One region of the Priestia sp. P1_B12_1 genome, then DNA from elsewhere that is predicted to be linked to it. Evidence: riboswitches for the same ligand, from Rfam matches in the RefSeq annotation. Region 1 holds a riboswitch; the other holds the start of a gene.
The links. Region 1 has a riboswitch for FMN ahead of ribE (riboflavin synthase). Riboswitches for the same ligand answer to the same signal wherever they lie in the genome.
Positions count from the first base shown of each region.

Region 2: it holds a riboswitch for FMN, as region 1 does, so the genes downstream of both, AC1D0Y_RS02970 (ECF transporter S component) here and ribE (riboflavin synthase) in region 1, are expected to answer to the same signal.

Region 1 is NZ_JBFTZR010000002.1:699,477-704,749, forward strand. It holds gene AC1D0Y_RS08995 (bifunctional homocysteine S-methyltransferase/methylenetetrahydrofolate reductase) at 1-218, opposite strand, end outside; SAM riboswitch class I at 326-432, opposite strand; gene AC1D0Y_RS09000 (YkvI family membrane protein) at 777-1,811, shown strand; FMN riboswitch at 1,919-2,069, shown strand; gene ribE (riboflavin synthase) at 2,348-3,007, shown strand; gene AC1D0Y_RS09010 (bifunctional 3,4-dihydroxy-2-butanone-4-phosphate synthase/GTP cyclohydrolase II) at 3,024-4,217, shown strand; gene ribH (6,7-dimethyl-8-ribityllumazine synthase) at 4,309-4,779, shown strand; gene AC1D0Y_RS09020 (hypothetical protein) at 5,222-5,273, shown strand, end outside.
Region 2 is NZ_JBFTZR010000001.1:571,203-576,475, forward strand. It holds gene AC1D0Y_RS02955 (RecQ family ATP-dependent DNA helicase) at 1-9, opposite strand, end outside; gene AC1D0Y_RS02960 (YpbB family protein) at 33-1,082, opposite strand; gene AC1D0Y_RS02965 (ferredoxin) at 1,340-1,588, shown strand; gene AC1D0Y_RS02970 (ECF transporter S component) at 1,667-2,242, opposite strand; FMN riboswitch at 2,397-2,539, opposite strand; gene serA (phosphoglycerate dehydrogenase) at 2,839-4,413, shown strand; gene AC1D0Y_RS02980 (peptidoglycan DD-metalloendopeptidase family protein) at 4,447-5,136, opposite strand.

The DNA.
Region 1 (5,273 bases):
CCATAACGGGCAAGTTTTTGATAATTAGCAGCGTACGTATTTGTTTGAATAACGTTTGCACCAGCTTCTACATAGGCTCTGTGAATACGAGAAACCTCTTCTGGTTTGGTGATGTTTAGTTCTTCAAAACAGCTGTCAATACCGTGTGAGTAAAGGAGGGTACCAGTGGCACCATCCCCAATTAAAATTTTAGACTTTAAATCTTCAAGTAACCCCATGTCAAAACCTCCTTAAATTGTTCCGCTTCTATTTCACGATTGATTCGTTTTATGCAATATGCCGATAAAATAGAAAAAGTCTTCTTAAGAAGAAGACTTTTTTCGCCTTCTTATCTTCCAAGCAATAAATTGCTTGCTGGATTTAGCACCATGTCTCTAACGACTGGTTGCTGAGGTTTCAAAGGGCCAGTCCCTCCACCTCTCATGATAAGAATCAATTGTATATAATTGAAACATATTTTTTTAAATAGAAAGAATACTTATTTAATAATTTATCTGATTTTTAGAAATTATACAACAGTAAATTGTGAATTTCCAGCAAATATTGAGGAAAATTTAAAAGCTAAAGGGAAAATATCCGTATATTTTGTTTGAAAATGACTGTTATGTTAGGGGTTAAGGAGTTTTTTGTGAAAAATACAAAAAGAAAATGAAAAAGAAAAAATAAACGAAAAGGCACAAGCGCTGGGATATGCGTAGATTTACACGTAAAAAGGCTCGTCTTTTTTTTACCGTTTCTACATATAGTGAACTATGAAGGGTAGAAGGGTGATGGGCATGAAAAGGTGGAAACTCACGCTGCAGGTTGCTGCTACGTATGTAGGCACTGTTGTAGGAGCCGGTTTTGCAACAGGCAAGGAAATAGTTCAATTTTTTACACAGTACGGGGAACTTGGAATGGTCGGGATTTTGGTCAGCGGCTTGTTTTTTATTTGGCTAGGTTCGAAAATGATGCTGCTTTCGCACGCAATTGGGGCTTCTTCTTATCAGCAGCTTAATACATATTTATTTGGTGATGTGCTTGGAAAAGCGGTAAACGGTGTAATGATTGTCATTTTATTTGGAGTAACTTCAGTCATGCTAGCGAGTACGGGAGCAATAGGAAAAGAACAGTTCGGGCTATGGCCTCCTGTTGGGATGATTTTTACAATTGTTTTAACTTATATATTTATCGCCAAAGGAATTAACGGTATTTTAATGGTTAATTCTCTTGTTGTGCCGATGATGCTTTCATTTGCTTTTATCATCTTTGTGCCAAATATCAGCTATTTCTCACTGATTCAAACGAAGCCGGATTTAACGCTCGTCACGCAGTGGAAGTGGGCGGTTAGTCCCTTTTTATATATTTCCCTAAATCTAGCTTTGGCTCAGGCTGTTTTAGTTCCATTAGGAAGCTCCGTAAAAGATAGGAGCGTGATTAAAAAAGGGGCCGTAATAGGAGGATGTGTACTTACGTTTATGCTTGTTTCTACTCATCTTGCCCTTTCCAATTTGCCTTATTCATTTCAACTTGATATTCCGATGAGTGCCGTTGTTAAAAATATCTCAGCGTGGGTGAATGTTTTATTTACGGTAGTTGTGTTAGGCGAGATTTTTACTACATTGATTGGAAATGTATTTGGAATCGCTAAGCAGATTCAGTCATTTCTTCCCCTGAATGACAAACAAGCTTTTGCATTTATTATCTTGGCTTGCTTTATTATTGGGCAATTCGGATATGCCCAGCTTCTTGAGTTTTTGTATCCGATATTTGGCTATATTGGACTAGCTTTTGTATGGATGCTATGTATTAAAAAAGAAAAAATAAGCTAAAAGCTGGATTTTAAAGAATAGATGTGAAAAAACGAAGTTAAATGATGTGACAAGTCGATTTTACTTTGCTATAATGTAAAACAAATAAGACTCTAGCAGTCGAATATATTATCCTTCGGGGTCGGGTGTAAGTCCCAACCGGCGGTGATAAAGCGTATGCTTTTAAGCCCGTGACCCGTTTTCATACGATGTATGTTAGCGGTGGATCTAGTTAAAATCTAGAGCCGACAGTAAAAGTCTGGATGGGAGAAGGATCAGGAAGCACAGTTGTTTTTTTGTGTTGAATTAATAAGGGACACGCTCGCCTTTTTTAAAGCTACCCTTGTTTTTATACACAAAATATAACTGTTTATTTCGTATACAATTAGCGGAATTTTGCATAGATAAAACTGATTCAGCTCAGCCGACCCTTTGGACATTTGTTCAAGGGGCTTTTTTATTTTCAGTGGTTGGGGGAAAGATAAATATGAAAAAAAAGCAGCTGCTATTTCAAAACGGTATAAGAAGTTGGAATAGCGCCAAGGCAGGTGAAGAAAATGTTCACGGGTATCATTGAAGAAATTGGAAAAATAAAACGTATTCAAAAGGCCACAGAAGCAATTGTTCTTACGATTGATGCGAAGACCGTGTTAGAAGATGTGAACTTAGGGGACAGTATTTCAGTTAACGGCGTGTGTTTAACCGTAACGGCTTACTCTCAAAATGAATTTACGGTCGATGTCATGCCGGAGACGATTAAAGCAAGCACCCTTCAGCTTCTAACCGTTGGATCACGTGTTAACTTAGAGCGGGCGATGGCTGCAAATGGCCGGTTTGGAGGGCATTTCGTTAGCGGACACGTTGATGGAATTGGAACCATTGTAAGCAAAACACGCAAAGGAAATGCCTTTTATTATGAAATTCAAGTCGATCCTGAACTTCGTGAATTTATGATGTTAAAAGGATCTGTTTCCGTAGACGGAACAAGTCTTACTATTTTTGATGTCAGCAACCAATCATTTACTATTTCTCTTATTCCCCATACGGTGCTTCACACAGTCGTAGGAGACAAACAGCGAGGAGACAAAGTGAATATTGAATGCGATATGTTAGCTAAATATATGCATCAGATGATGACAAATAAGTCAACTCCTGGCGCCTCGAATCGTTCAGGTAACATGAAGGATTTATTGCAGCAGCATGGTTTTACAAATTAACAGTGAGGTGAAAGAGATGTTTCATAAAGTAGAAGAAGCCATTGAAGAGTTAAAAAAGGGAAAAGTGGTTATTGTATGCGATGATGAAGATCGAGAAAACGAAGGAGATTTTATTGCATTAGCCGAAAAAACGACGCCTGAGGTTATTAACTTTATGGCTACTCATGGAAGAGGATTAATTTGTACACCTGTTAATGAAGAAATTGCACATAAATTGAATCTTCACCCGATGGTAGCGAACAATACGGATGTACATGGAACAGCATTTACAGTAAGTATTGATCATATTTCAAGTACAACAGGTATCAGTGCATACGAACGCTCTGCTACCGTTATGGCTCTTGTGAATGAAGCGACGGTACCAAGTGATTTTCAACGCCCAGGACATATTTTCCCATTGATTGCAAAAGACGGGGGCGTTCTCCAGCGTGCAGGTCATACAGAGGCTGCTGTTGATTTAGCAGTATTAGCAGGAGGAAAGCCTGCGGGTGTTATTTGTGAAATTATGAATGAAGATGGAACAATGGCACGCGTGCCGGATTTAACAAAAATTGCGGAGCAATTTGATTTAAAAATGATTACAATAAAAGATTTGATTGCCTACCGCCGCAAACATGACCAGCTTATTAGCCGTGAAGTAGAAGTGAGCTTACCTACGGCATTTGGTGAGTTTAAAGCTGTAGGATATACAAATAAACTTGATAATAAAGAACATGTGGCTCTTATCAAAGGTGATATTGATCATAATAGCCCCGTTCTCGTTCGCGTTCACTCTGAGTGTTTGACTGGAGATGTGTTTGGTTCTGAACGCTGCGACTGCGGTCCTCAGCTTCACGCAGCTCTTACGCAAATTGAAGAAGAAGGACGCGGCATTCTGCTGTATATGCGTCAAGAGGGCAGAGGGATTGGCTTATTAAATAAGCTAAGAGCATATAAGCTGCAGGAAGAAGGATACGATACGGTAGAAGCGAATGAAAAACTCGGGTTTGCTGCAGATTTACGAGAGTATGGAATCGGTGCTCAAATCTTAAAAGACCTTGGAGTCAAACAAATGAAGCTTTTAACGAATAACCCTCGTAAAATTACCGGGCTAAAAGGCTACGACCTTGAAGTGGTCGAGCGAGTGCCTCTTCAAATGCCGGCAGTGGATGCCAATAAAAAATACTTAGATACAAAAGCTAAAAAATTAGGTCATTTATTACATTTATAATTTTACACTTTTTTTCGTTATAACAAGTGAAGCTAATTCATGAAAAGAAATGTAAATAACTATATATTAATACTAGCAGGAGGAACAAAAGATGAATCATTTATATGAAGGAAATTTAGTAGGCACAGGATTAAAAATTGGAATCGTGGTAGGGCGTTTTAATGAATTTATTACAGGCCGTTTACTTAGTGGAGCAGAAGATGCGCTCAAACGTCACGGCGTAGCTGATGAAGACGTAGACGTGGCTTGGGTGCCGGGCGCTTATGAAATCCCATTAATCGCCAAAAAATTAGCTGAATCTAAAAAATATGATGCAGTGATTACGCTAGGAACCGTTATTCGAGGAGCTACTCCACACTTTGATTTTGTATGTAATGAAGTAGCAAAAGGCGTTGCATCTCAAAGCTTACAAACAGGCGTGCCAATTATCTTTGGTGTATTAACGACTGAAACAATTGAGCAAGCAATTGAACGTGCAGGAACAAAAGCAGGAAATAAAGGATGGGAAGCTGCAGCATCAGCTATCGAAATGGCTAACCTTTCAAAAATGATTGAAGGATAATAGATACGATTTCAGTTTTTATAAGCTGAAGAGTTAAAAGAGGCTGAAACAAAAGCATGTTAGTTAAAGAAAGATCCGAACGATGAATCGTTCGGATTTTTTCATTGGTAGGGTGAACGCAGGTTTCGTGTATGTAGTGGCTTCTAGCTGTAGATTAAAGGGTCAGGCGAAGACTTCTGCGGGAAAAGCGGAAGAAGTGTGACCCTGCAGAAGCGGAGGAGGCGAGGAGGCTTCGCGGCCGCCTGTGGAAAGCGAAGTCTTGCTCGGAAATCAACTGCAGTGTAAAAAGCGATCCATACTATCTTATGTATCCCGTTTGTTCGTCTTTAGATTGGATTGATGTAGTTATGTCTCAAGCTCTCTTAAATAGAAGCTAGCTATGTATAATTTGGCTAAAACGTCTTACTCTAAGTAATAATTAGGTCGTAAAAGGGAGACGTCTATGCCTCATTATACTGCTTTTTTTGCATTGATTATTATCAGCACAGCCGTTT
Region 2 (5,273 bases), on a different contig from region 1:
TATCTTCACATCAAACACCACTTTTTTTAGTATCAGGTAAAATGTTTTGCTAATACGAGACGAATCTGAAAATAGGTAACGTCGTCTTTTACTTCTTCTTTTATCACCTTTAATTTATTTGTCCGCAAACCTTCAAAGGCTGCGATAATTTTTTCCTGCTGCTTAGGCGATACGTATGCATCGATTGAAAAAGATGGAACAAATAGAGCTAATTCTGCAATATGATCTTCAATGGTACTTTCTTTTAAACGCCTTATATAAGCAATTTCTTCAAGCGTCTTGCCTTTTTGAAGCCAGCTATACGTTTTTAACGTCGAGCTTGTCAAAGGCAATTCTAAATATAGATCACGTAAAAAAGAAGAAAGTACATGAAAGCGTTCATTATTTTTACTCACTTTTTCAATGATATGGTGAATAACCCCTAACAGTTGAATATGAACATAATGCTCATCGAGTTCATATTGATATGCTAACTGATTTTTTGTAAAGCCTACTCTTTGGTATCCAGTCAGCTGCAAAACAAAAAGAGACGCGTCCCGTTCCGTACAACCTTTCAAGCACGTTCGGAGCTCTTCGAATAGCTCGGCGGCTAACTCTTGACGCGTTTGCTTTTGAGACATAATATACGTTTTGACCCATTGAATGACCTCAGGATTTTTGGAAATGGGTAAAAACCCTTTTTGAAAATACTGTAGGTTTGATAAGGTCTGAATGAACAAAGTGATTCTTGCTAAAAATAATTGAGTACTGCTTGCAAATTTCCATCCGTCTAAAGCTGGATGAAAGGGTCGAGCCGTCAGTTCATCTTCAAGGCGTGCTTGTCCTTTATCTGTCATCACATACTTTTGATTTTCAGTTTCTTCAATATACTGCTGTTCTTTTAAATATGCAACGCAGGTTTCAAAAGACCGTTTATCTAAGTAAACAAATGACTGAAAAAGAAACGAAATTCCAAAAATTTTTCCATCTTGAATCGTTTGAGCTGACTTTTTACCTGTTAATAAATGATAAATACCATAGGCGGTTCGCTCACCTTTTAACTGTTTTATACAAAATAAAATGCTAACTTGAATATAATTCAAAGGTGTCAACTTCCTTTCTCATTCATTGTACCAAAAGTGACCAATAGCATGTGAGATAAAGGCTTTTCAGCTCTTTCCTTTATGTATCAAAACGTTTGGGTAAGTGAAGAAACCTTGATTTGATAAGCATTCTCAGTGACTTTTCTATTGAAAAGTTTTATAAATCATTTTACAATGAATAAGGAGAAATTTCACTCTTGATTCGCGAAGAGATTATATAATGAGAAATTTTCGAACACTTTACAGGAGGTCTTGTTATGCCAAAATATACAATTGTTGATAAAGATACTTGCATCGCATGCGGCGCTTGCGGAGCAGCAGCACCAGACATTTATGATTATGATGATGAAGGTATTGCATTCGTAACATTAGATGATAACCAAGGTGTAGTAGAAATTCCAGAAGATCTAGAAGATGATATGATGGATGCAATGGAAGGCTGCCCTACGGATTCAATTCGCGTAGCGGATGAAAAATTCGAAGGCGATGCTAATAAATTCGAATAAGTGTGGAGCAAACCTGTAGTGTACATGCTGCAGGTTTTTTTATATATAAAAATCGCTCTCCCCGGGAGAGCGATTGAATTAAACAGCAATGCGACGCGTGATCCATTGCTTCATTTTTGAAAACAATAAGACAAAGATAACCCCTGTTGCTGCTCCTTTTATTAAGTTAAACGGCAAAATACCTGCAACGATATATTGACGTGCTTGTTCACTAGACATTTCTGGCGATTGTAAGAAGATTGTATACGCTGGTAAGAAGACATAATAATTTAAGACAGCCATGAGTACCGTCATTACCACCGTACCCGTAACCAAACCTATCGTTACGCCTTTAGCCGTTTTAAATCGGTTGAACATGTATGATACAGGAAGAACGAACAGTAAACCAGCCACAAAGTTCGCCGCTTGACCAACTGGAACCCCTGTAGCACTTCCTTGAATTAAATAATTCAATAAATTTTTTATTCCTTCTACTATAACAGCAGCCATCGGTCCAAATACAAGTGCTGCTACGAGTGCAGGAATTTCGCTAAAATCAATTGTTAAAAACGGAGGTAATCCAGGAATTGGAAAATTAATCATCATTAAAATATAAGCAATACTACTTAACATTCCTAGTACAACCAGCTTTTGAGTTTTCTTACTTTGTTGCATCTTGCCTCTCTCCTTCTTTGTGATCCACTCTTCAAAGAAGAAAGGTTCAACTTTATATCCCCACGCAAAAACCTCCCAACAAATGATTCGTTGAGAGGAGACATGGCAGGCATATTTAATAAACGTTCATCACATTAGGTTTTGAACGCTGAACCTCCACCTTCTCCCATCCAGACTGTACTGTCGGCTTTGGAATTTCACCAAATCTGCTCGTATGTATTACATATAAGCTCGCGGGCTCAAAACAATTTGTTTTTTACCGCCGGTCGGGAATTTCACCCTGCCCCGAAGATAGACCAATATTTAATTATGAATTTATTATATGTTATCTCGAATTAAAAGTAAATAAAGAAGTTCTTTAATTCCTATTAAATTGATGTATTTTATAAACTTCATTACTGTTTTTATATGAAAAATAAGGAAATAAGTGCATAACCAACAGCATTATGACATATTTATAGTTTCAATTTTACGTTTATAATAGTGTATTTGATAACTAATCGTAAAGTTTGAAAAATATAATTGACAGAATTTTTTTAACATGGTAAATTATCAAATATTTGATGATAGTAAAATCCAAGGGAGATGTTCACGTCATGTATAATGTATTAGTAGCTGATTCAATTAGCAATGAAGGTCTTGCTCCACTGCTTGAAGCTCCTCATGTGAATCTTACGCGAAAAAAAGTTGAAGAAGTTGAGAATGATTTGCATACGTACGATGCGCTTTTAGTACGGAGTGCTACGACGGTTACAGAGGATTTGCTGGCAAAAATGCCGAATTTAAAAATTGTTGCCCGGGCTGGAGTAGGTGTCGATAATATTGATATTGAAGCCTCAACCAAACGAGGGGTTGTCGTTATTAATGCGCCGAACGGAAATACCATTTCAACGGCGGAACATACATTTGCTATGATGGCTAGCTTGTTTCGGCATATTCCCCAAGGTAATGCTTCAGTTAAAGCGCGCGAATGGAACCGCTCAGCATTTGTTGGAACAGAGCTTAATCGCAAACACCTGGGCATTATAGGATTTGGACGAATTGGCTCAGAGCTTGCCAAACGCGCAAAAGCCTTCAATATGAGCGTTCACGTTTACGATCCTTTTTTAACATCTTCCCGAGCTGAAAAGCTAGGCGTAGAACTATTATCCCTGGATGAATTACTAGCAGCAGCGGATGTTATTACCGTGCACACTCCGCTTACGAGAGAAACAAAGGGATTGCTCAATCATGACACGTTAGCCAAAACAAAGAAGGGCGTGTTTTTATTAAACTGCGCACGCGGCGGGATCATTGATGAAAAAGCCTTAGTTCATTATTTAGAAATTGGCCATGTTCAAGGTGCAGCTATTGACGTATTTGAAGTTGAGCCGCCGATTGATAACCCTTTGTTACATTTTGATCAAGTTATTACAACTCCCCATTTAGGAGCTTCTACAAAAGAAGCCCAGCTTAACGTTGCTGAAGATGTGGCACATGACGTTTTGCGTTTTCTAGAAGGTAATCCTGTAAGCTCATCCATTAATTTACCGACGCTTTCTAAAGAAGTTTTTGAAAAAATTCAGCCGTTTACGAGCCTTACTAAACAAATGGGAGCTATTTTATCTCAATGCATGCGAGAACCTGTTCAGCATATCTCTATCTCCTACGGAGGTACAGTGACGGATTTAGAAACCACTTATATTACACGGAGCTTATTATCAGGCTTTTTAACTCATCGTATCGACTCACCTGTTAACGAAGTCAATGCTTCTATGATTGCCAAAGAACGAGGAATTACATTTGGTGAAAAAACATCGGAAGATACGCAAGGATATTCGAATATGATTGACGTTACCGTAACAGGCGAACAGCGTACATTTACCATTACGGGTACCTATATAGCCGGCTATGGACCTCGAATTGTTAATATTGATTCGTTTGATATTGATTTTTATCCGGAAGGACATCTTCTTTATATCCGTCACAGTGATCAGCCCGGAGTTATTGGAAATGTAGGGAAAGTACTTGGAGATTTACGTATTAACATTGCTACCATGCAAGTGGGCCGTAAGCAAAAAGGCGGAGAAGCCATTATGATGCTTACGTTTGATAAACTTTTAGATGATTCTGTCATTGCTTCGTTAAAACAAACAAGCGAAATTGTGACCATACAGCGTATTGAATTGTGACATTGAGAAAAAAGAGCCTGAGCGGCTCTTTTTTTATGGACTTATTTTTAATACTTGTCCTGCATTTAACATCGTATTTTCTAAATGATTCCACTTCCTTAGCTGATCCATATCTACTTCATATTTGACTGCGAGCTCAGATAATGTATCTCCTTGATGGATAAGAATACAGTTATCAGAAGTCTGATGTAACTGCTGAAAAACCGTGGCAGCTAAATCGCTTTTTACGTATACCGATAGTTTTTGATTGTCCAATTTGGCAAGTGGGTTTACTGCATTGGTTTTATCCGGATTCCAACTTCCTTGATGAACTTCAAAATGCAAATGTGCACCTGAAGATCGCCCTGTATTGCCAACTCGTCCAATGTTTTGACCTGCGGCTACACGATTTCCTTCTGTAACAAAACGTTCCTCTAGATGAGCATAGACCGTTTCGTATCCATTTGTTTGTTTGATAAAAACAACCTGTCCGTATGTATTTGAATAATAAGAGCGGCTCACCACTCCTTTTGCAACAGCATACACCTGTGTACCAACAGGTGCTGCTATATCAATTCCAAAGTGTTTGGCGTGACGTGAACCAAATATATCAGTTAAGACTCCTTCAACCGGCCACTCCCACTGCTTCTCTTCTGCTTTTACCATTTGCCCGCCCAAAAATAAAAGACCTATACACAATCCCATTACTAATACAACCAATATTCTTCTTAACACGTCAATCATGAAGAAAGAACCTCCTATGTAGATCATTGCACACAAAACATACTATATGCCAATTCCTTCTCTTTTAGACTTGTTTATAGAAAAAATAAAGAGATGTGATTCAGTGGAGAATCACATCTCTTTGTTATTCTTATTAT